DNA from 2 places in the Methylobacterium sp. CM6247 genome. Region 2 is predicted to be linked to the other one. Evidence: predicted binding sites of a transcription regulator. Region 2 holds the regulator's gene; the other holds the start of a gene.
What was found. The regulator LexA, encoded in region 2, represses DNA repair genes until DNA is damaged. The targets are predictions, from matches to a motif close to TGTTCNNNNTGTGTTCNG.
Positions count from the first base shown of each region.

Region 1 (10,883 bases), 1.7 Mb from region 2:
TCGTGGCGAACTTCGTCTCCCCGGCCTTCGATTTCTCGAACGTGGCTCCGCAGCATATCAGCTGGCGCATGGGCGGGATGATCGCGGCCGTGGCCTCGATCTTCATCACTCCGTGGAACCTCTACAACAACCCGGCCGTGATCCATTACACGCTCGACATCCTCGGCGCCTTCATCGGTCCGCTCTTCGGCATCCTGATCGCCGACTTCTTCATCGTGCGGAAGCAGCATGTCGTGGTGGACGACCTCTACACGATGAGCCCGACCGGAACTTACTGGTACGATGGCGGATACAATCGCGCCGCGATCTACAGCGTCATTCCCTCCGCCCTGGTGCCGGTGCTCTGCGCCGTCATCCCGGCCCTGGGAAGCGTGGCGAATTTCAGCTGGTTCATCGGCGTGGCCCTGGGCTTCTCGATCTATGTCGTCCTGATGCGTAAGAGGGCCGCCGCGGCCAAGGCCTGACCGGAGACCGATTCCCTTTGCGCATCCTGCTGATCAACCCCAACACGACCGAATCCGTCACCGATCTGGTCGCCGCGCATGCGCGGCGAGTGGCGGGCGACGCCGTCGAGATCGTGGCGGTCACCGGGCGCTTCGGTGCCCGCTACATCACCAGCCGGGCCGCTTCGGCGATCGCGGCCCATGCCGCCCTCGACGCGCTGGCCGAGCACGCCGAGGGCTGCGACGCGGTCTACCTCGCCTGTTTCGGAGATCCGGGACTCGGAGGCCTGCGCGAGATATCCCCGCTGCCGGTGGTCGGCATGGCCGAGGCCTCGTGCCTCGCCGCCACGGCGCGGGGAGGGCGCTTCGCCATCGTCACCGGGGGCGCCCTATGGGGACCGATGCTGGAGGAGTTCGTGGCGAGCATCGGCCTCTCCGACAAGCTCGCCGCCATCCGCACCATTGCCCCCACGGGAGACCGCATCGCACGGGACCCCGAGGCGGCCCTGGCGGATCTGGCCGCCGCCTGCACCACCTGCGCCATCCGCGACGGGGCGGATGTGGTGATCCTCGGCGGAGCGGCGCTTGCCGGCCTCGCCGAACGCATCCAGCCGCATGTGCCGGTGCCCGTCCTATGCTCGGTGGAAGTAGGGACCCGTGCGGTCCTCGCCGCCGCGATCTGCGGCTTGCCGCCGGGCCAGCCGGCGCCGTCCATCGAGAGCATCGGCCTGTCGCCGGCCCTGGCCGAGCGACTGGCACAGGAGTGACAGAGCTCCGCACCCGCTGATTCCACGTGCCTGACGGCACTTGCGGACAGGCGCAGGATCAGCTTACTTTGCGATACAAAGTTGATCCGGGAGTATCGGATGTCCGATCTCGATAGAGCCCTCGCCGATATCGTGGCGATCCGCGCGCAACTCGCCCGCGGCGACGCCTTCTGCGGGTTCGGACCCTCCGCCATCGCGGCCACGGGCGTCCTCGCCCTCGGCACCGCCCTGGCGCAGCATGTCTGGCTCGACGACCCGACCGGACAGCCGCTACTGTTCCTAGGCGGCTGGATCGCCGCCGCCCTGGCCTCCGCCGGCCTGATCGGCGCCGAGATGCGAGCCCGTTCGCGTCGCGACCATGCGGGGCTCACCGACACGGCGATCGTGAACGCGGTGGAGCAGTTCCTGCCCGCCGGCGCGGCGGGCGCCTGCCTCGCCCTGGTCTTGGTACAGGTCTCGCCGGAATCCCTGTGGATGCTGCCGGGGCTGTGGCAGATGCTAGTGAGCCTCGGGCTCTTCGCCTCGGTGCGGTCCCTTCCGAAAGGCATCGCGCTGCCGGGCGCCTGGTACATGGTGGCGGGCCTCGCCGTGCTCATGCTGGCGAGCGCCGACCGCGTCCTCTCGCCCTGGACCATGGGACTGCCTTTCGCCGTCGGCCAGTTTCTGATGGCCATGATCCTCTACCGCGCCCGGGAGGAAAGTGATGCGTGATGCTCCCTTCGCGTATGACGGCCTCGACCGGGTCATTCACGAGAAGGCCCGGCTCGGCCTCCTCACCTCGCTGATGGCGGCTCCAAAGGGGCTGGCCTTCGGCGACCTTAAGCAACTCTGCGGCCTCACGGACGGTAATCTCAACCGTCACCTCCAAGTGTTGCAGGAGGCCGGCTTCGTCGAGATCAGGAAAGGGCAGGGCAAGAGCCATGGTGGCACCCGACCGCTGACGACCTGCCATCTGACACCGACCGGCCGGACTCGCTTCCTCGATTACCTCGCCGTCCTCGAACAGGTGGTGCGGGACGCCGCCAAGGCCGCCGAGATGGCGGCCGAGAGCGCGGGCCTCCCCCTCGTCGCGCGTCCGGCCTGACGGCCAGGCTCCGTCTTTTTTTTGCCAAGGAACTCTGCGATGCAAAGCGAACAGACGCCCGGCCTGCATGTGGGCATCATCATGGATGGCAACGGACGCTGGGCCTCGGGGCGCGGACTGCCCCGCGCGCTCGGTCACAAGGAAGGCGTCGAGGCGATCCGCCGGGTCGTGGAGGCGGCGCCGAAACAAGCCATCGGCACCCTCACCCTTTATGCCTTCTCTTGCGACAACTGGAGACGTCCGGAGGCGGAGGTCTCCGCCCTGATGGGGCTGCTCCGGCTCTACCTGCGCAACGAGATCGCCCGTTTGGTCGAAAGCGGCGTACGTCTCAGCGTGATCGGCCGGCGCGACCGCTTGCCCGAGGGACTCGCCGCCGCCATCGGCCGAGCCGAGGCCGCAACGCTCGAGGGGAAAGCCCTGCATCTGCGGATCGCCGTCGATTACTCCGCCCGCGATGCCATTCTCGCCGCCGCGCTCGCCAGCGCCAGCAATCCCGGCATGACCCGCACCGCTTTCTCGGCCCTGGTGACGGGCGATGCCTGTGTCCCCGAGGTCGATCTCGTGATCCGCACCAGCGGCGAGCAGCGGCTTTCCGATTTCCTGCTCTGGGAGAGCGCCTACGCCGAGCTTCACTTCACCCGCCGCCATTGGCCTGATTTCGATGCCGGAGACCTCGAAGAAGCTCTCGCCGCCTACCGCAATCGCGACCGCCGCTTCGGAGGGCTGGCTACCGGGTCCGTGGCGGCCTGAAAAGCTGAGCCGACGATTGGCGAGGCAGGAGGCTGAAGGGTCGGGTCAAAGACTACCCTCTCACCCTTCGGCAGGCTGTTTTCCTTGCGATATGATGGTTCGGTCGGCTTGAGCCAGGCATAGCTTCGTCGGCGAGCAGACGGCTCCCTCGACCTTTAGGGCTGCGCTGCCCTCAGACGAAGAAGAGGAAGGCTCCGAAGCTCGCGAGGAAGCCCGCAAGAGACACCGCCGAGAGAGCAAGAAATTTGGAGGATGCCGTCGATCCATCGTCGGCTCCGTCCTCGATCGGCGAGAAGGCACGACCCGCAGCCTGCGACGCGCGGATGAGATCGTCGTGGCGCACCATTCTCAAGGCTGCAGACGGCGCCATGTCGCTCTCCCACCGATCGGCTCTATGTGCGGAAACGCACAAACCAGAGATTGGTTCCCAATCCGACCCGTCATCGCCCCGCCATGTCCGGCTCCTAGGATTCTGTCACCTAAGTCACAGGACGAGTTCCACCATGACCGAGCCGCTGCGCACCCGCTCGCAGGCCGCCGAAGACGGCGAGGATGCAGGCACGAATACGAGCGGCAACGCCACGTTCGGCGATGTGGTCGCCGCGCGGTTCGACCGGCGCGATCTGCTGCGCGGTCTCCTCGGGGTCGGCGCCATCGCGGCGGTGGTGACGCCCCGCGCGCTCGCGGCCGCCCCGGCTGCGGCGGCGCAGGGACGGGCGACGCCGTTCCCGTTCAAGGAGATCGAAGCGGGTTCGGACACCCACCATCACGTGGCCGAGGGGCACGATGCCGACATCCTGATCCGCTGGGGCGATCCAGTTCTGCCTGGCGCGCCTGCTTTCGATCCGCGGAACCAGTCGGCGGAGGCCCAGGCCCGGCAATTCGGCTACAACAACGACTTCGTCGGTTATTTCCCGATGCCCGGCGCCGCCGATCCGGCGGCGCACGGACTTCTCGTGGTCAATCACGAATACACCAACGAGGAGCTGATGTTCCCCGGCTTCGGCCGCCAGGATATCAAGACTGTTGCGTTCAAGGGCATGAACCGCGAGCTCGTCGATATCGAGATGGCCGCCCATGGCGGATCGGTGATCGAGGTGAAGCGAACGGACGGCAAATGGGCCGTGGTGCCGAACTCGCCTCACGCCCGGCGCATCACCGCGGAGACGGTGATGACTTTGTCCGGTCCCGCCGCAGGCTCCGACCGGCTGAAGACGACGGCCGATCCTGCGGGCCGTACGGTGAAGGGGATGATCAACAACTGCGCCGGCGGAACCACCCCCTGGGGGACGTGGCTCACCTGCGAGGAGAACATCAACTACTACTTCTCAGGCACACTCGCCGAGGGCTCGGGGGAGGCGGCCAATCACAAGCGCCTCGGCCTACCAGGCAATGCCTATGCCTGGGGCCGCTTCCATGAGCGGTTCGACCTGTCCAAAGAGCCGAACGAGCCGAACCGCTTCGGCTGGGTCGTGGAGATCGACCCGTTCGATCCCGCCTCCGTCCCGACGAAGCGCACCGCCATGGGCCGGTTCAAGCACGAAGGCGCCGCCGGCATCGTCTCGAAGAGCGGCCGCTACGTGGTCTACCAGGGCGACGACGAGCGTTTCGACTACGTCTACAAGTTCGTGACGGACGCGGCCGTAAATCTCGCCGACCGGCAGACCAACCGCGATATCCTGGATTCCGGCACGCTCCACGTCGCCCGGTTCGATGCCGACGGACGCGGCGCCTGGATGCCGCTGGTCTTCGGACAAGGCCCCCTGACGACGGAGAACGGGTTCCGCTCCCAGGCCGACGTGGTCATCGAGGCACGGCGTGCCGCCGACCTCCTCGGCGCCACCAAGATGGATCGCCCGGAAGACGTCGAGGCCAATCCGAAGACCGGCAAGGTCTATGTCATGCTCACCAACAACGTGAAACGCAAACCCGACGAGGTGAACGCCGCCAATCCGAGGCCCGACAACCGCTTCGGCCACATCGTGGAGCTGACCCCCGACGAGGGCGACCATGCGGCACCGGGCTTCGCCTGGGAGATCCTCGTCAAATGCGGCGATCCCTCCATCGCTACGGTCGGCGCCACCTTCTCCTCCGCGACGACGAAGGACGGCTGGTTCGGCATGCCGGACAATTGCTCGGTCGACGGACAGGGTCGGCTCTGGGTCGCCACCGACGGGAACTCGCCATCGAAGACGGGCCGGAACGACGGAATCTGGGCCATGGAGACGGACGGGCAGGGACGGGGAACCGGCAAGCACTTCTTCCGGGTGCCCAACGGCGCGGAGATGTGCGGCCCCTACTTCACACCGGACGACACCACGTTCTTCGTCGCCGTCCAGCATCCCGGCGAGGCCGACGAGGAGGATCCGAAGGCCGCCCCCGCCACGTTCGAGGCACCCTCGACCCGGTGGCCGGATTTCGACGATGCGATGCCGCCCCGCCCGGCCATCGTCGCCATCACGAAGCGCGGGGGCGGCCGGGTAGGAAGCTGACCGCTCGGCCTTTCCAGCTGGACACTGGATCCCCCTCCGTCGCCGCTGAATGGCGGCCCTGTCGAACCGGCGTCGTGGAACTCGCCCCCATTGCGCCGCAACTCCTTCAGAGTGCCAGCAGGGGTACGGATAGCGACCGGGGAAAGGGCAGGGCGCAGCGACCGCGCCGGTCCCTCCGAAATCCAGACGACACAGCGTTAAGGGAATCGGCGCAAGCTGTGCAGGAACACGGGGAGAGACCTCCCGCGCCCTCATGGCGGCGCTTCACGTTTCCGTTTCGTTCCTGTATGGTTGGCACATGACTCAGCGCGAGACCTCACGCCAGGCCGTTGCGGCCCCCGCCGTCGGCCGGCCGAGCGATCTGTTCGCAGGCGGCCAGGCGCCGGTTCGCGGTGCCAAGGCTTCCTCGGCCGCCCGGGCGCCCCTCGACAAGGCGCCCATCGAAACAGCCGAGGCCGGCTACGACGCCTCGTCGATCGAAGTGCTGGAGGGGCTGGAGCCCGTCCGGCGCCGGCCGGGCATGTATATCGGCGGCACCGACGAACGCGCCCTGCACCATCTCTTCGCCGAGGTGATCGACAATTCCATGGACGAGGCTGTGGCCGGCCATGCCAGCTACATCGAGGTGGAACTGGAGGCGACGGGCCACCTCGTCATCACCGATAATGGACGCGGTATCCCGGTGGACCCGCATCCGAAATTCCCCGGCAAATCCGCCCTCGAAGTGATCATGACGACGCTGCACGCCGGCGGAAAATTCGACTCGAAGGTCTACGAGACCTCGGGCGGCCTTCATGGCGTCGGCATCTCCGTGGTCAATGCCCTCTCGGACAGCCTCGAGGTCGAGGTCGCCCGCAGCCAGACCCTGTACCGCCAGACGTTCTCGCGCGGCCACGTGCAGGGGCCTCTGGTGGAGGTCGGCCGGGTGCAGAACCGTCGCGGCACCCGGGTGCGCTTCCATCCCGATGCCGAGATCTTCGGAGCTCTGAAATTCGATCCGCGCCGGCTGTTCAAGATGGCCCGGTCCAAGGCCTACCTGTTCGGCGGCGTCGAAATCCGCTGGCGTTGCGCGCCGTCCCTGATCGAGGGGATGGACGACGTTCCGGCAGAGACCGTGCACCGCTTCCCCGGCGGCCTGCGCGATTATCTCGCCCGCGATCTCGAGGGCAAGGAACTCGTTACCGATGCGGTTTTCGCCGGCAAGGTGACGAAGCCCGGCGGCCATGGCTCCCTCGAATGGGCCGTCGCCTGGATGGTGGTGGAGGACGGGGTCTCGCACTCCTATTGCAACACCATCCCCACCGCCGAGGGTGGCACGCATGAAAGCGGCCTGCGCGTCGCCCTGCTGCGGGCGCTGCGCGAACATGCCGAACGCGTCGGCCAGGCTAAGCGCATGACCTCCGTCACAACGGATGACGTCATGGCGACCTGCGCCTCGATGCTCTCCGTCTTCATCCGCGAGCCGGAATTCCAGGGCCAGACCAAGGACAAGCTCGCCACCGTGGAAGCCTCGAGGATTGTCGAGACGGCGATCCGCGACGCGTTCGACCATTGGCTCGCCGCCTCCCCGGCCCAGGCCAACAAACTTCTCGACTGGGTGATCGACCGGGCCGAGGAGCGCCTGCGCCGACGCCAAGAGAAAGAGGTCGCGCGCAAATCCGCGACCCGCAAGCTACGTCTGCCGGGCAAGCTCGCCGATTGCTCCAAGGCCGGTACGGCCGGCTCGGAAATCTTCATCGTCGAGGGCGATTCCGCCGGCGGCTCGGCAAAGCAGGCGCGCGACCGCGCCAGCCAGGCGATCCTGCCCCTGCGCGGCAAGATCCTCAACGTGGCCTCGGCCAGTCGCGACAAGATGGGCGCCAACCAGCTCATCTCCGACCTGACCCAGGCGCTCGGTTGCGGCACGGGCAACAGCTACAAGGGCGAGGATCTTCGCTACGAGAAGGTCATCATCATGACCGACGCCGATGTCGACGGCGCCCATATCGCATCCCTGCTGATCACCTTCTTCTATCGCCAGATGCCCAAGCTCATCGACAAGGGTCATCTCTACCTCGCGATCCCGCCGCTCTACCGCCTCCAGCACGGCGCGAAGACGGCCTATGCCCGTGACGATGCCGATAAGGAGCGGGTCATCAAGACCACGTTCAAGGGTGCCAAGGTCGAGATCAGCCGCTTCAAGGGGCTCGGCGAGATGATGCCGGCGCAGTTGAAGGAGACGACCATGGACCCGAAGAAGCGCACCCTTCTGCGCGTCGCGGTCCTCGACGAGGCGCGCGTCTCCACGGGCGACGCCGTGGAGCGGCTGATGGGCAACAAGCCCGAAGCCCGTTTCGCCTTCATCTCCGAACGCGCTGCCTTCGCCGACGAGGCCGTGCTCGACATCTGATGCCGAGTGCGGGCTGAGGCGGGCTGATCGAGGTCTGGCATGAGACAGGGGAAGCACCGCTTCCCCGTCACTGTGCGACGAACCCATACCAACGCAAAAAACCCGGCCGCGAGGCCGGGTTTTTCGTATGGACGATCCTGAGCCGCGCAGCCCTCAAGGAGGACTGCGCGGAGATTATGGACGATCCTAGTAGGTGCCGAACTTGTAGTTCAGGCCGGCGCGGACGACGGCGAACTCGTCGTCGCGACGACCGCTGCTGATCGACTGCACGACAGCGTTGTTGGCAGCGGTGTTGATGATGAAGGCGCCCTGGTTGCGGGTGCCGCGATCGAGGTTCACGTACAGGCCTTCGACCTTCAGCGTCACAGCGGAAGCGCGGAAGAAGTTGAAGAACGAGTCGGTGGGGAGAGCGTATTCGATACCACCGCCGACGGCGTAGCCGGTGCGGAAGTCGTCGTTGCCCTGGAAGCCGCCGAAGCTACGGTCGGTGCTGCCAGCGCCGTAAGCGAAGCCGCCGGTGCCGTACACGAGGGTGCGGTCGAAAGCGTAGCCGAGGCGACCGCGGACGGTACCGAAGAAGTCGAGGCTGGAGAGGCCACGCGGGTCGTTGATGGCGAAGCCGGGAGCGGCAACGACGCCCGAGTCACGACGCTTGGCGCCGAAATCGAGGTACTGGGCGTCGGCTTCGATACCGACGACCACGCCCGAACCCGGGGTGAACTGGTAGTTGTAACCGATCTGCGCGCCGCCGGAGAAGCCGTCCTGGCTGTCCTTGCTGAACGTGGCGACCTGCGGGGTGCCAGCGGCGGTGAAGCGGCTCGCCACCGGGAAGGAGTTGGGGCCTTCCTTGCCGGCGTCGAAAGCGTAACCGGCGTTGATACCGGCGTAGAAGCCCGTCCACGTGAAGACCGGGACCGGAACGAAGACCGGCGGAGCGGCGCGACGGGGAAGGTCGGCGGCCGAAGCGACAGCAGTCAGGCCGGCGAGAACGGTCGTAGCGAGAAGCAGTCTTTTCATTGTGTGTCTGGTCCTGATGGGCATTAAGCCTGAGCGCTTGTAGGCTTGGTCGGGCGTGAGGTCTGTCGCATTCCTGCAACAACATCCATCGAATACAGCAGCAGCCGTCAACGAAGGGTAAAGGTTAGACTCAGGTGAGGAATTGGGAATCGGCCACGTGTTCTGGCGCACCTGAGGGTATTTCTCCTTCAGAGCGACCGATGATCCAGATCCACCGGTGCGACATCCGCTCCACACCTTCTACAACCATTTGTTAATCAGAATAATTATGCATCATTCAGATCAGCAACAATGATCACTGTGATGTTCGCGAGAACGGTGTCCGGCTTTCAAGGGGACGACGCAGCTCCTGCATGGGAGCGGGGCCTGGCAAGTAAATGCAGGATTGGGAGTCGCGCAGGTCCGGCGATCTTGAGACTCGTACCGTAGAAACCGGTTTTCGGGTCGCGGCGACGCCTAGCCGGCATATCTCGAACGGAGCGATCGTACCGATCCGGCGTCTCGTCTCCGACGAAACGAACCTTGCGAGCCGTGATCTGAGCGATCCGGGCTTCCCGGCCAGCGCCGTGGCCTATGCGTCCAGAGCCCCGGAGAATGAGGGCGGGGCGATCAACGGTCGATCAGCAGGATCGCACCGAGCTAACGGATACGTGATGACTCCGCCGACGGCGCAGAGCGCCGCCGGCAAGGGACTCGCCCGGTTTCTCAGGCGGCCGTAACCCAGAGTTCACCCTTGCCGAGGGTGGCGAGATCGCCGGAATAGCGCTTGAGCGCACCCGCCGCGAGGTCGGCATGGGCGGGGCTGAGGGCGCGCAGGGATCGGGCGAGCAGCCGCAGGAACACGAGATCGTGCGTTCCCGTCTCGACGAAACTCGGGCTCAGGGCACCGTGTCCGCCTGCGAGGATCGTCCCACGCCGCATGCCGTAGCCCGGATGGTCACCCACCGAGAGGGCCGCGATCGTGCCCGCGATCATCCGCGATCCGGCATGAGCCCCGGCGGATCCGACCAGAATCAGCCCGCGCCGCATGCGGTCGCCGAGATAATCGCCGGCCGAGCCTCGGATCACCAGCGTGGCGCCGTCGAGTCCGGCCTTGGCGGCATAGACTGCGCCGCCCGCATGATCGCCGGCATCCCCTTCGATGGTGATCGTGCCGCCCTTGGCACCCGATCCGGCATAGGGGCCGGCCGATCCCGTGACCGTCACCGAGCCCGATGCCATGCCTGCGCCGAGGCGCTGGCCGACATCGCCGACGACCCGGATCGAACCGCCGCTGAGCGAGGCACCAATGCTGTCGAAGCGGGATGACCCGCCCTCGATGGTCAGGCTGTCGGAGCCGTCGAGGCTGATCGCGAAGACGTCGCCCAGCGTCAGGCCGCGTCGGCTGGTGCCGATGGGGAGTTTCCCCGCCTCGGCCTCGGTCAGGCCGCTCAGGGAGAGCGGATTCACATGGAGAAAATCGAGCCGCTCCGGCGGCTCCTGGCGCAGGGTGAGGGTGCTCATGCCGCTCCAGCCTCGCTCGCCGGCTCCTTCGAGAGCAGGTCCTTCAGGTGATAATGGTGGCGGCCGAGATTGCCGCCGTAATTGCCCGCCGTCACCGCCACGAGCCCGTGCGCGGCACCGGCTTCGGTGGAGGCGTGGAGCGCCGCGCGCATGGATTCGGCCACCGAGCGCGAGGTGAGCCCGTCGATGACGATCTCCAGCACCACGCCGACCTCTGCCGCGAGTTCGGAGCCGGCCCGGCCTTTGAGGGTCGGGCAATAGGCGTCGTTGGTGGAGGCCATCATGCCTTTCGTCCGTGCTCCGACCTTGGAGCCGGAACGGACGATGCCGCCGGGGAAGGGCAGGATCACATCCGCCACCGAGCGAGCGGCATCCACGGCGATCTCCGCGACCTTGAGGGTCTCGGCATGGTTGCGCCCGAGGAACAGCAGGTTGCCG
Region 1 covers NZ_JBTXKX010000003.1:3,558,635-3,569,517, forward strand. The annotation lists gene ACYQOP_RS17665 (NCS1 family nucleobase:cation symporter-1) at 1-464, shown strand, start outside; gene ACYQOP_RS17670 (aspartate/glutamate racemase family protein) at 482-1,210, shown strand; gene ACYQOP_RS17675 (hypothetical protein) at 1,310-1,921, shown strand; gene ACYQOP_RS17680 (transcriptional regulator) at 1,914-2,294, shown strand; gene ACYQOP_RS17685 (di-trans,poly-cis-decaprenylcistransferase) at 2,334-3,044, shown strand; gene ACYQOP_RS17690 (hypothetical protein) at 3,217-3,414, opposite strand; gene ACYQOP_RS17695 (PhoX family protein) at 3,548-5,536, shown strand; gene parE (DNA topoisomerase IV subunit B) at 5,835-7,925, shown strand; gene ACYQOP_RS17705 (outer membrane protein) at 8,112-8,942, opposite strand; gene ACYQOP_RS17710 (formylmethanofuran dehydrogenase subunit C) at 9,648-10,445, opposite strand; gene fhcD (formylmethanofuran--tetrahydromethanopterin N-formyltransferase) at 10,442-10,883, opposite strand, start outside.
Region 1: the regulator LexA is predicted to act here: its motif matches at 5,804-5,821, upstream of parE (DNA topoisomerase IV subunit B).

Region 2 (10,883 bases):
TGATTTGCCTCCGCGCCCGGAGTTCGGCCCCTGGAATCCGGGGTTGGAATCGACGTTGCCCCGGGCGTTTCTGTCTCTTGAGACACTCTTCAGACCGGACAACGTAGAAACCAGCCTCGACGATGCCCGCGAGATGAGTGACGTGAGTGGTCTGCCACTGACGCAGCTCGTGCTCTTCCGTGCTCAGCGTCTCGTGGTGCACGAAGTGCTTATCCGCGTCATGGCCGATCTGTCGGTACCGGTCGGGCGCACTTATGGCGATCTCGGCGTCAACTTTCGGGCCATCGTCAGCACGATCCTGGACACCGGGATTGCGTCTCACGCGAATGAGATCGCTGACCTGCTCGTCCAGATCCGGAGCGACGCCGCGCTCGTGCTCCAACGCGAACTGTCCGAGATGTTCACCCCGAAGGTTGTCGGAGAACCGGCCCGCGGACAACCCTCCCTCTGGCAGCTGATCCTTGGCTCTCCCGAACCGGCCAGGCGGAAAAGGGAGCACGGCACGCCAGAGCAATGGGCCCTCCACCATCTCGACGCGTGGTACGCGCGTTGCGCTACACCATCAGACTCCCTCGAAATGGCGGTTTGCGTCGCCCTGCGACAGGTGGTGACAAGCATCATCCGGCGTCGCGGCTTCCTGATCCGCGACACCGCGCTTCTCCACCGTCTCGTCTGCATCCTGGTCTCGAACCAGTATGGTAGCAGCCGGATCGGCCAGCTCATTGAACCATGGTTCCGCGAGGTCGTCGCACGGGAAGGCTACCGCTCATTGAGAGCCCAGACGCAGCCGGTGGTGATGAACGTCAAAGGTGCATCAGCTTCCGGCAAAAGCACGATCCGGCCATATCAGCGTGCGCTCGCCGGGCAAGTCGGCCTCGACGAGTCGGATTTTGCTGTCATCACACCCGACGTCTGGCGCAAGTTCCTGCTCGATTACGACAGCCTCGGTGCGGCCCGCCGCTATGCCGGTACGCTGACAGGACGCGAGGTCGAGATCATCGATCGCAAGCTCGACCGTCACATGGCGGTAAAGGCTGCGGAGGGGCGCATCTCACATCTTCTGATCGACCGGTTCCGGTTCGACAGTTTCACCGTCGATCCCGGAGCAGAGGATGGCAGCCAACTCCTGACCCGCTTCGGCCATTGCGTCTACATGCAGTTCATGATCACGCCGCCGGAGGCAACCGTCGAGCGGGCGTGGAAACGCGGCGAACAATTCGGCCGTTACAAAGCTGTCGAAGATCTGCTCGCACACAACGTTGAAGCCTATACCGGCATGCCACGGCTCTTTTTCACCTGGGCACTCAGGTCGGACAAGCGGGTCCATTTCGAGTTTTTGGACAATAGCGTACCGGAAGGTGAACGTCCCCGAACCGTTGCCTTCGGCATCAACGGCACGATGAATATCCTCGACCTGAAATTTCTCTTCGACATAGATCGGTACCGCAAGATCGATATCTCCGCGCGGTCCGCGCAGGAGGTCTATGCCGCTGCCGGTTCGATGGCGCCTTCGGACAACATGAGCTTCCTGCGCGATTGTATCCGCCGGATGACCACGATCCGCTTTGCGGATTTCGGGACGGGACACGTCTACGCCAAGCTTCACCAGGGGCGCCTGACCCATCTCGCTGCGGATATCGCGGAGCGGGCGGTCGAGAACGCGGAATTGAAGGCGACTCTCGGAGCGATAGGCGTATCGGGAGTTTCACTTCCCATGCCCGAACCCGGCGAGATCCTTCGTCGGGAAGAGGCTCAGACATTGGGCCGCTGGGGTGACGCGTTCTAGGCTCTTATGGTCCTGAACGCGTATGCAACGCGTGCGATGGATGCGGCCAAGGCCCAAGCAATGCGGTGAATATAAAGTCCGTTGGGCCAGGTCCACCCGAACGGGTTGGCGGAATGAACTCAGCGTCTGCCCGAGGCCCTGACACGCTCCGATATGCGCCAGCGACATGAGTGGTCGAAGGAATGTGGTATATCAGTTTGCGGTGCAGCATGGCATCAGGGTGATGCAACGTCCTCCGGGAGCCCGCCATGTTCGCCACTCTCTTCGCCGCCGTGATCGTCATGATCGCGCTTCAGGTCCTTCTCGTAGTGAAGGCCGCCGACCTCCTCTCGGCACACGCAGACAAGAGCCGCGTTGAAAACCGCGATTATGTTCCAGGCTCGGCAGGTCGCTTCACCGGTATCGCCTAAGGGATCGTCTTCGCCTGAAAGAGCGCGGCATCGAGCCTATCCGGCCGACACCGCGCTGAGTCAGGAGGAGCTTCACGTCATGCGCGCAAGCCGAGATGTTGAGACAGGCGGCCCGCGCTTCGTTCAGGGACAGATCATTCGGCTGCAATCCTCTGGATGGCGCCGATCGCCCCTGATTCCGAGATCTTGAGGCAGTCACTCTCGGAATAACCGAGGACATCTCGCAGGATCTCGTCCGTATGCTCGCCCAACAGGGGCGAGCGCTTGACCTCGACCTGGCTCGCCGAAAGCCGGATCGGGTTTCCCACGGTCAAGTACTTGCCGCGCTCCGGATGGTCGACTTCGACCACCGTGCCGGATTTCCTTAGCGATTCGTCCTCGGCGATCTCCTTCATCGAAAGGATTGGACCGCAGGGAACGTGAAGCGCGTTGAGCGTTTCCATCGCCTCGAACTTGGTCTTCGACATCGTCCAGGCCTCGACCCGGGTGAAAATCTCATTCAGATGCGGCAGCCGCGCTTTCGGCGTCGCGTAATCGGGATGCGTCTTCCATGTCGGCTCGCCGATGACATCGCAGATCGGCTCCCAGACCGCGCCTTGCGCGATGAAGTAGATGTAGGCGTTGGGATCGGTCTCCCAGCCCTTGCACTTCAGGATGCGACCGGGCTGGCCACCGCCGGAATCGTTGCCCGCACGCGGCACCGAATCGCCAAAACCGATCCCCTCCCCGTACTGGCTGTATTCCGTGAGCGGTCCGCGCTCCAGCCGCTGCTGGTCGCGCAGCTTGACCCGGCAGAGGTTGAGAACGCCGTCCTGCATGGCGCAATCGACCTTCTGGCCGACGCCGGAATGCGTCCGTTGGTAGAGGGCGGTGACGATGCCGAGGGCGAGATGGAGGCCGGTGCCGGAATCACCGATCTGAGCGCCTGACACCATCGGTATATCGGTACGGAACCCAGTGGTGGAGGCTGCACCTCCTACGCATTGGGCGACGTTTTCGTAGACTTTGCAATTCTCATAGGCGCCCGGCCCGAAGCCCTTCACCGAAGCGAGGATCATGCGCGGGTTAGCTTCATGAATCGTCTCCCAGGTCAGTCCCATCCGGGCAAGCGCGCCGGGAGCGAAATTCTCCACGAGAACGTCACACTCCTTCACCAACCGCCACATCACCTCGATCCCCTTGGGGTTCTTGGTGTCGAGCGTGATGGAACGCTTATTGTGGTTCAACATCGTGAAATAGAGGCTATCCACATCGGGAATGTCTTGGAGCTGTTGGCGTGTGGCATCGCCGACGCCCGGACGCTCGACCTTGATCACGTCCGCGCCGAACCAAGCCAGGAGCTGGGTACAGGTCGGGCCGGACTGGACATGAGTGAAGTCGAGGATCTTCACGCCTTCGAGGGCATTCATAGGACTCTTCCGCGTTGAAGGGCGTTCGGCGGATATGGGCGCCGGCCGCCCCGGCGTCGCTGACGCTGGAGCGGCCGGACGGACCGACGGCCTACTTCTTCTTTTTGACCGCGCTCTGCGGGTTGAGGCTGCCGATATTGCCGCTTTCGGTGCCGGCCTCCGGGTCGATCACCGCGTTGATGAGGGTCGGGCGGCCCGAGTCCATCGCGGCGTTTACGGCCTGGGAGAGCTCGTCCGGCGTCGTCGCGTTGACGCCCACGCCGCCGAAGGCTTCCATCATCTTGTCGTAACGGGAATCCCGGACGAAGACAGTCGTTCCTGGATCGCGGCCGGTCGGATCCGTATCGGTGCCGCGGTAGATGCCGTTGTTGTTGAACACGACGATACAGACCGGCAGGTTGTAGCGGCAGATCGTCTCCACCTCCATGCCGGAGAAGCCGAAGGCGCTGTCGCCCTCCACCGCGAGGACGGGCTTACCGGTCTCGACAGCGGCGGCGATGGCGAAGCCCATGCCGATGCCCATGATGCCCCAGGTGCCGACATCGAGGCGCTTGCGCGGCTGATACATGTCGATGATGCCACGGGCGAGATCGAGGGTGTTGGCCCCCTCGTTGACGAGGATGGCGTCCGGACGTTCGGCGATGATGGTCTTCAGCGCGCCGAGTGCGCCGTGGAAATCCATCGGCGTCGAATTCTTGCGGAGCTTCGACGCCATCTTGGCGAGGTTCTCTTCCTTCTTGGCAGAGATGGCATCGGTCCAGGATGCCGGCGGGGCCTGCCAATCGCCCTTCATCCCGTCGAGAAGCGCGGTGACACAGGAGCCGATATCGCCGACGACGGGCGCCACGATCTCGACATTGGAGTCCATCTCTTTCGGCTCGATGTCGATCTGGATGAACTTCTTCGAGCCGGGCGCGCCCCAGGTCTTGCCCTTGCCGTGGGAGAGCAGCCAGTTGAGGCGCGCGCCCACCAGCAGGACGACATCGGCCTCCTTGAGGACGAGCGAACGGGCAGCACCCGCCGATTGCGGATGGGTGTCGGGCAGGAGGCCCTTGGCCATGCTCATGGGCACGTAGGGGATGCCGCTGGTTTCCACGAGAGCCCGAACCTCGTCGTCGGCCTGCGCATAGGCCGCGCCCTTGCCGAGCACGATGAGGGGGCGTTTGGCGCTCTTCAGGACATCGAGTGCGCGCTTGATCGCGGAGGGGGCCGGCAGCTGGGCCGGGGCCGCATCGATGACCTTGACCAGCGACTTGGCGCCGGCATCGGCCTCCATCACCTGAGAGAAAAGCTTGGCAGGTAGATCGAGATAGACGCCGCCGGGGCGGCCCGAAACTGCGGCCCGGATGGCCCGCGCGACGGCAATGCCGATGTCGGCGGCGTGAAGAACGCGGAAGGCGGCCTTGCACAGGGGCTTAGCGATGGCGAGCTGGTCCATCTCCTCGTAATCGCCCTGCTGGAGATCGACGATCTCGCGCTCCGACGAGCCGGAAATAAGGATCATCGGGAAGCAGTTAGTCGTGGCGTTGGCCAGGGCCGTGAGGCCGTTGAGGAAGCCAGGCGCGGAAACCGTGAGGCAGATGCCGGGCTTCTTCGTCAGGAAGCCCGCGATGGCGGCGGCGTTGCCGGCGTGCTGCTCATGGCGAAAGGAGATGACCCGCATTCCTGCGGCCTGGGCGAGGCGACCGAGATCGGTGATCGGAATGCCGGGCACGCCGTAGATCGTGTTGATGTCATTGAGCTTCAGCGCGTCGATGACGAGGTGGAAGCCATCGGTGAGTTCCGGCTCGGCCGAAACGTCGACATCGATTCTCTGGGCCAAAGCTGACATCGTGTTCTCTCCCTGGTTCTTTGACGTTTTATTTTGATTGGCGGTCCGCAAAGTCGGCGAACCGATGACGTGAACTTTTCCGCTGCGGGATTTGGTTCTCTCTTGCAGCGCAAACCCGATTGTGATGCGGCTTCGGAGACCGCGGGATTCCTCGACGTTAAATCGACGTCCTGGCAGTGACTTTGGAGTTGGCGTTGCAGTGAAGTCGGCCAGCGTGACGTTTCATTCTCCCTCGACGGGGCGTGGATTTTCTTCAACGGGAATCCAAAAATTTATGATCTCTTTGGGTATTCCGCGCAGCTTAATCTTTGCGGTGACTTGATGGGGTCGATGGTGGACACAACCAAATCGCCATGTTTTATAATGCCTATCGCCAGTCGAGCGGCGTTCGCCGGCTGGCGATCCCGCGCCTGCCTCGAACAGAGAAGACGCTTTGACCCGATCTAGCAGTCGAAAACTGCTGTAAGCCCTCCGACCCGATAGGCAATTGGTGGCATACCAAATACCAACTGTCAAACGGATTTGCACGATTGTGCCGATCAGCATCGGATCGCTCGAACGCGAGGCTTCGCATGGCCGGTCGACACGGGAAGAATACAACTCCTTCCTTCATGGTAATCGGAAGTCTGCTCTTCGAACCGTAGCGAGGAAAGCGCCACTCAGCTTATGTTAAGAGCTTTGAGCGGGCCGAGGCATTCCTTGTATTTCAAACGCGAGTTTGGCATGCTTCACACCAAGTGTGCTCGCCCGCGTGTGCGAGTTTAAATTATTCTAGGTGGCATGAAAAATGGTTAAATCCGACACATTTCAAGTAAAGCCTATCGTTGCGACTTCAAGCTTGCGTGCATTGGCTTATGACGCGCTCAAAGAAGCAATCACGAACATGAACATTTATAATCAGCGTGAAGAGGTTCGCCTGGATGAGCGAAAGCTGTCCTTGAACCTTGGCGTGAGCCGCACCCCTGTGCGCGAAGCGCTGACGGTATTGGAGCAGGAAGGCTTCGTGCGGTTCGAGGCCCGTCGCGGTGTCTTCGTCATCAAGAAGTCGAAGAAAGAAATTGTCAGCATGATCCAGGCTTGGTCTGCCTTGGAGAGCATGGCTGCGCGCCTCGCCTGCGAGCGTGCCACCGACGAACAACTTCTCTGCCTGCGTGAGCACTTTCCAGAATTCTATGAAGGACGCCCGTCGGATCATCTCGACGAGTATTCGGAAGCCAACATTCGCTTCCACCAGAAGATCATTTCGCTCGGCCAGTGCGACGTGATCAAAGACATCACCAGCAACCTGCTGATGCATGTCCGCGGTATTCGCAACACCGCGCTGCGTCAGGGGGAACGCGCGGCCAACTCGATCAAGGAACACGTGGCGATCATCAAGGCATTGGAAGCGCGCGATGCAGATCTGGCGGAACGCCTCGTGCGCGAGCACGGCCTCGGCCTCGCCAGCCATGTCGAGAAATATGGTGACTATCTCGACTGATCGACGCTGCCGCCAGAGTACCCGCCATATCGCATGGCTCCCCGGCCGTCGGTGACCGACTAAGTCATCGGCGGGGACTGGGCGCGCGGCTCCGCCGGACACCGCGAAGGCCCGCCATACAGTGGCGGGGTAAGCCCCCGCGGCACGAAGCCCCATCGGATGATTGAAGGGCCCGGCGGGTGATACCGGCGGACGCCAAGCCGGCCCGCGGTAAGGCCGCTTGAGCGGAACATTGCACCTCAGGAACAAACTCTACCACCGGGTTAACGGAACCCTTGCAGAACACTTGCGGAACGTCTACCGTGTTCGTGTTTTGTTTCAGCGGCGTTAGTCGCGGCCATTGGCTTCAGTGGAAGAGTGATCTGTATGTTGACGCGTAAGCAGCTGGATCTTCTCCAATTCATCCAACAACGGATGCAGGAGAGTGGTGTCCCGCCCTCCTTCGACGAGATGAAGGACGCCCTCGATCTCAAATCGAAGTCGGGGATCCACCGGTTGATCACGGCCCTCGAAGAGCGCGGATTTCTGCGTCGTTTGCCGAATCGCGCCAGGGCGATCGAAGTGATCCGGATGCCTGAGAGCCTGACCGGTGCACCGGCGTCGAAGCCCGCTCCCGCCGGTGAAGTTCGCCGCTTCACGCCGAGCGTCGTCGAAGGCGGTCGGTCCAAGGCGATGCCGTCCCTGCGCCAGCCAACGACCCAGGCCCAGGACGAGAGCGGAAGGTCGATCACAATCCCGGTCATGGGACGGATCGCGGCCGGCACGCCGATCTCCGCCATACAGAACCAGAGCCATTCCGTGACGCTATCACCGGACTTCCTGGCCGGCGGCGAACATTACGCGCTGGAGGTCCGTGGCGATTCGATGATCGAAGCGGGTATCCTCGATGGTGATCTTGTCGTGATCAAGAAGCAGGACACTGCGAATACGGGCGACATCATCGTTGCCCTCATTGACGATGAAGAGGCCACATTGAAGCGCCTGCGTCGCCGCGGTTCCTCCATCGCTCTGGAAGCGGCAAACCCAGCCTACGAGACGAGGGTTCTGGGTCCGGATCGTGTTCAGATCCAGGGGCGGCTCGTCAGCCTGGTCCGTCGTTACTGAAGCCCGTCCGACTGCGTTTCGGATGACGGATCGCCGTCGTCGCCCTCGGGTTCTATGGGTTTCGGACTTGGTCCCGATTCCTTCGGAGGCGAAGGGGACGGCGTGACGACAGCGACCGCCCGCCGCCATGGCGGACGAGAATGAGGTTGGTGGGCGGACGTGACCTGCGGTCCTTCAGGGCCGAAACGGATGGCGGTGGCGCCGCGTAGGGCTAGGTATGCGCGATCGATGACGAAGCCGGCCCGGCAGTCTTTGGGAGCGTCACGGCGGGCGATGATCACACTCGCCCGTTCGCAATCCTCCGCGAAGGCCCGCTTGTCCTTGACGAGGGCGACGATCCGACCCGGTCCTAACTCGACGACGCATCCGACGGTATCGCATCGGCTTCTCGGCGAGGCTGCGACGGCGGCGACTTTCCGCGAATCGCCATCCGCCTTGAGCCATTGTTCGAGGACGAAGGCCGGCGGGCTGCCGAGAATGCTCAATCGGCCGTCCCCGTCGCGGAAGGCTGCACCGCCACCCTCACGGTCGATGTAGACGTCGTAACGCGGCGGCATGGTAGCGAGCACGACACCGAGAGCGGCCGGAGCAAGGCCGATCCAGCGTAAGCTCGAGACGGGAAGTGTCAGCAGGAGCAGGGCGAGAGCAAGCAGGCAGAGTGCCGTGCTGCCATAGGCCGGGACGACGAGCGTGGCGTGTCCGAACCCGCTGATCCAGCCGGAGATCGTGAGCATCCCGCGTACGGCGAGCCCCATCGCCCACCAGACCGGCTGGTCCAGTGCGAAGGGATAGGCGAGGATCCCAAGAACCGCCGCCGGCATCACCGCCAGGGAGACGAGGGGCAAGGTCAGGGCATTGCCGACGATGCCGAAGGGCTGGACGGTCTGGAAATGATAGGTCGCGAAGGGCGCCGTGGCGATCTGGGCGATCAAGGTCGTCGCCAGCGTGCCAAGGACCGCGACAGCCAGAAACCGCCAGGTTCGGGCCAAGAGGCCCGCACCTTCGCGTGGCGGCATCCAGCGATTGAGCGCACCGGCGCAAGCGATGAGGCCCGCAACCGCGCCGAACGACATCTGAAAGCTCGGGCCGAGAATCCCGTCCGGCTCGCGCGCGAGGGCGATGAGGGCAGCGAGCGCGAGGTTTCGCATGCTCAAAGCCGGGCGATCTACCAGGATCGCGCCGAGCATCACCAACGTCATGATGAGCGAGCGTTCGGCAGCGATATCCCAGCCCGAGAAGACGCAATAGGCCGTGACACCCACCATGGCGAAGCCGGCGGCGATCTTCTTGATCGGCCAAACCAGGGCGAGCCCCGGAATGAGGGCGAGCAGCGCGCGGACGAGCCAGAACACGACGCCGGCTGCGAGCACCATGTGGAGGCCGGAAATCGAGACGACGTGGTAGATTCCCGCCGCACGCAGAACCTCGTTGGTCTCGGCATTGATGAGGCCGCGCTTGCCCGTTACGAGGGCGGCGGCCACCGCGCCGGCCTGCCCGCCATTGGCGTCGGTGATGCGCCGGGTCAGCGCGTTGCGGGCGTCGTCTACGGCGGCTGCCAGCGCTACCGAGCGGGGCAAAGGCCTGGGCGGATGCTTGACGTCGATCTTGCCTACCAGGGAACCGACGGCACCGATCCCGCGAAAATAGGCATCCCGGGCGAAATCATATCCGCCGGGGCGGGCCGCGTCGGGCGGCGGCAGGAGCCGTGCCGTCGCCGAAATGAAATCGCCGGGCTTCAGCGCAAGGGCCTTCTTGTAGGAAACGCGGACCCGCGTGGGCCGGCGATCCGGCGGGAGGTTGGCGAAACTCTCCACGAGAACGATCAGGCGGGCGCCGACTTCCCGTTCGTCGAGGGCTTCGACCAATCCGGTGAGCGGGGCAATCGTCGTCCGGGCCAGGACGGGTGCCGCTACGACCTGCATCCTCAGGGTGGCGGCCGCGAAACCCAGGAAGGCTACGGCAAGTCCGAGAACCAATGCCAAGGCCACGGGCCTCGAACCGAGGCGAAGTGCGAGGGCAGAGAGTGCGGACGCGACGAGGAGGGGTGCTGCCAGCGCAGGCTGACCATCCGTGGCGGTGAAACAGACGAGGATGCCAAAACCGAACGTGACGGCAAGCCAGGGAAACAGGCGCCTCTGTTCGGATTCCTGAACCAGCCCGTCGACGATCCAGCGTCTAATCGCGCCGATCAGGATCGCGGGTGAGCGTGACGAGGCCAAGGCGGCACCCGTCGCACCCGTGGCTCGCGCACTGGCCTGCGCCATCTCCGGCTGCGTCTCTCCTCACGGCTCACGAAGCGCGAGAGATGCCGCCCGCGCGAAATCGTCCCCGTTTCGCGACTCGGCGCCACGCTTTCTTAACGTCATCGAAAACGCATGCTACATGCGCCGATCCGGGCCGGTCGATCCGCCCTCTCATTTCACGCACAAGTTTAACCGCCCGATGTCGTCACCCGTCGTTACGCGCTTTGCCCCCTCCCCTACGGGGTACCTGCATATCGGGGGAGCGCGCACGGCGCTCTTCAACTGGCTTTATGCCCGTCATTTCGGCGGCAGAATGCTGCTGCGCATCGAGGATACCGATCGGGAGCGCTCGACCCAGGGCGCCATTGATGCGATTCTCGACGGGCTCCGCTGGCTCGGGCTCGATTGGGATGGGGACGTCGTCTACCAGTTCGCCCGCGCCGCGCGGCACCGCGAGGTAGCGGAAAGCCTGCTCGCTTCGGGCAACGCCTATCATTGCTACGCGACGCCGGACGAACTCACCGCCATGCGCGAAGCCGCGCGGGCCGAGGGACGTCCCATGCGCTATGACGGGCGTTGGCGCGACCGCGATCCTTCGGAGGCACCGGCGGGCGTGAAGC
Region 2 covers NZ_JBTXKX010000003.1:5,252,787-5,263,669, forward strand. The annotation lists gene ACYQOP_RS25920 (DEAD/DEAH box helicase family protein) at 1-1,786, shown strand, start outside; gene ACYQOP_RS25925 (hypothetical protein) at 2,035-2,196, shown strand; gene frc (formyl-CoA transferase) at 2,331-3,605, opposite strand; gene oxc (oxalyl-CoA decarboxylase) at 3,697-5,436, opposite strand; gene ACYQOP_RS25940 (GntR family transcriptional regulator) at 6,224-6,916, shown strand; gene lexA (transcriptional repressor LexA) at 7,283-8,020, shown strand; gene ACYQOP_RS25950 (ComEC/Rec2 family competence protein) at 8,014-10,284, opposite strand; gene gltX (glutamate--tRNA ligase) at 10,463-10,883, shown strand, end outside.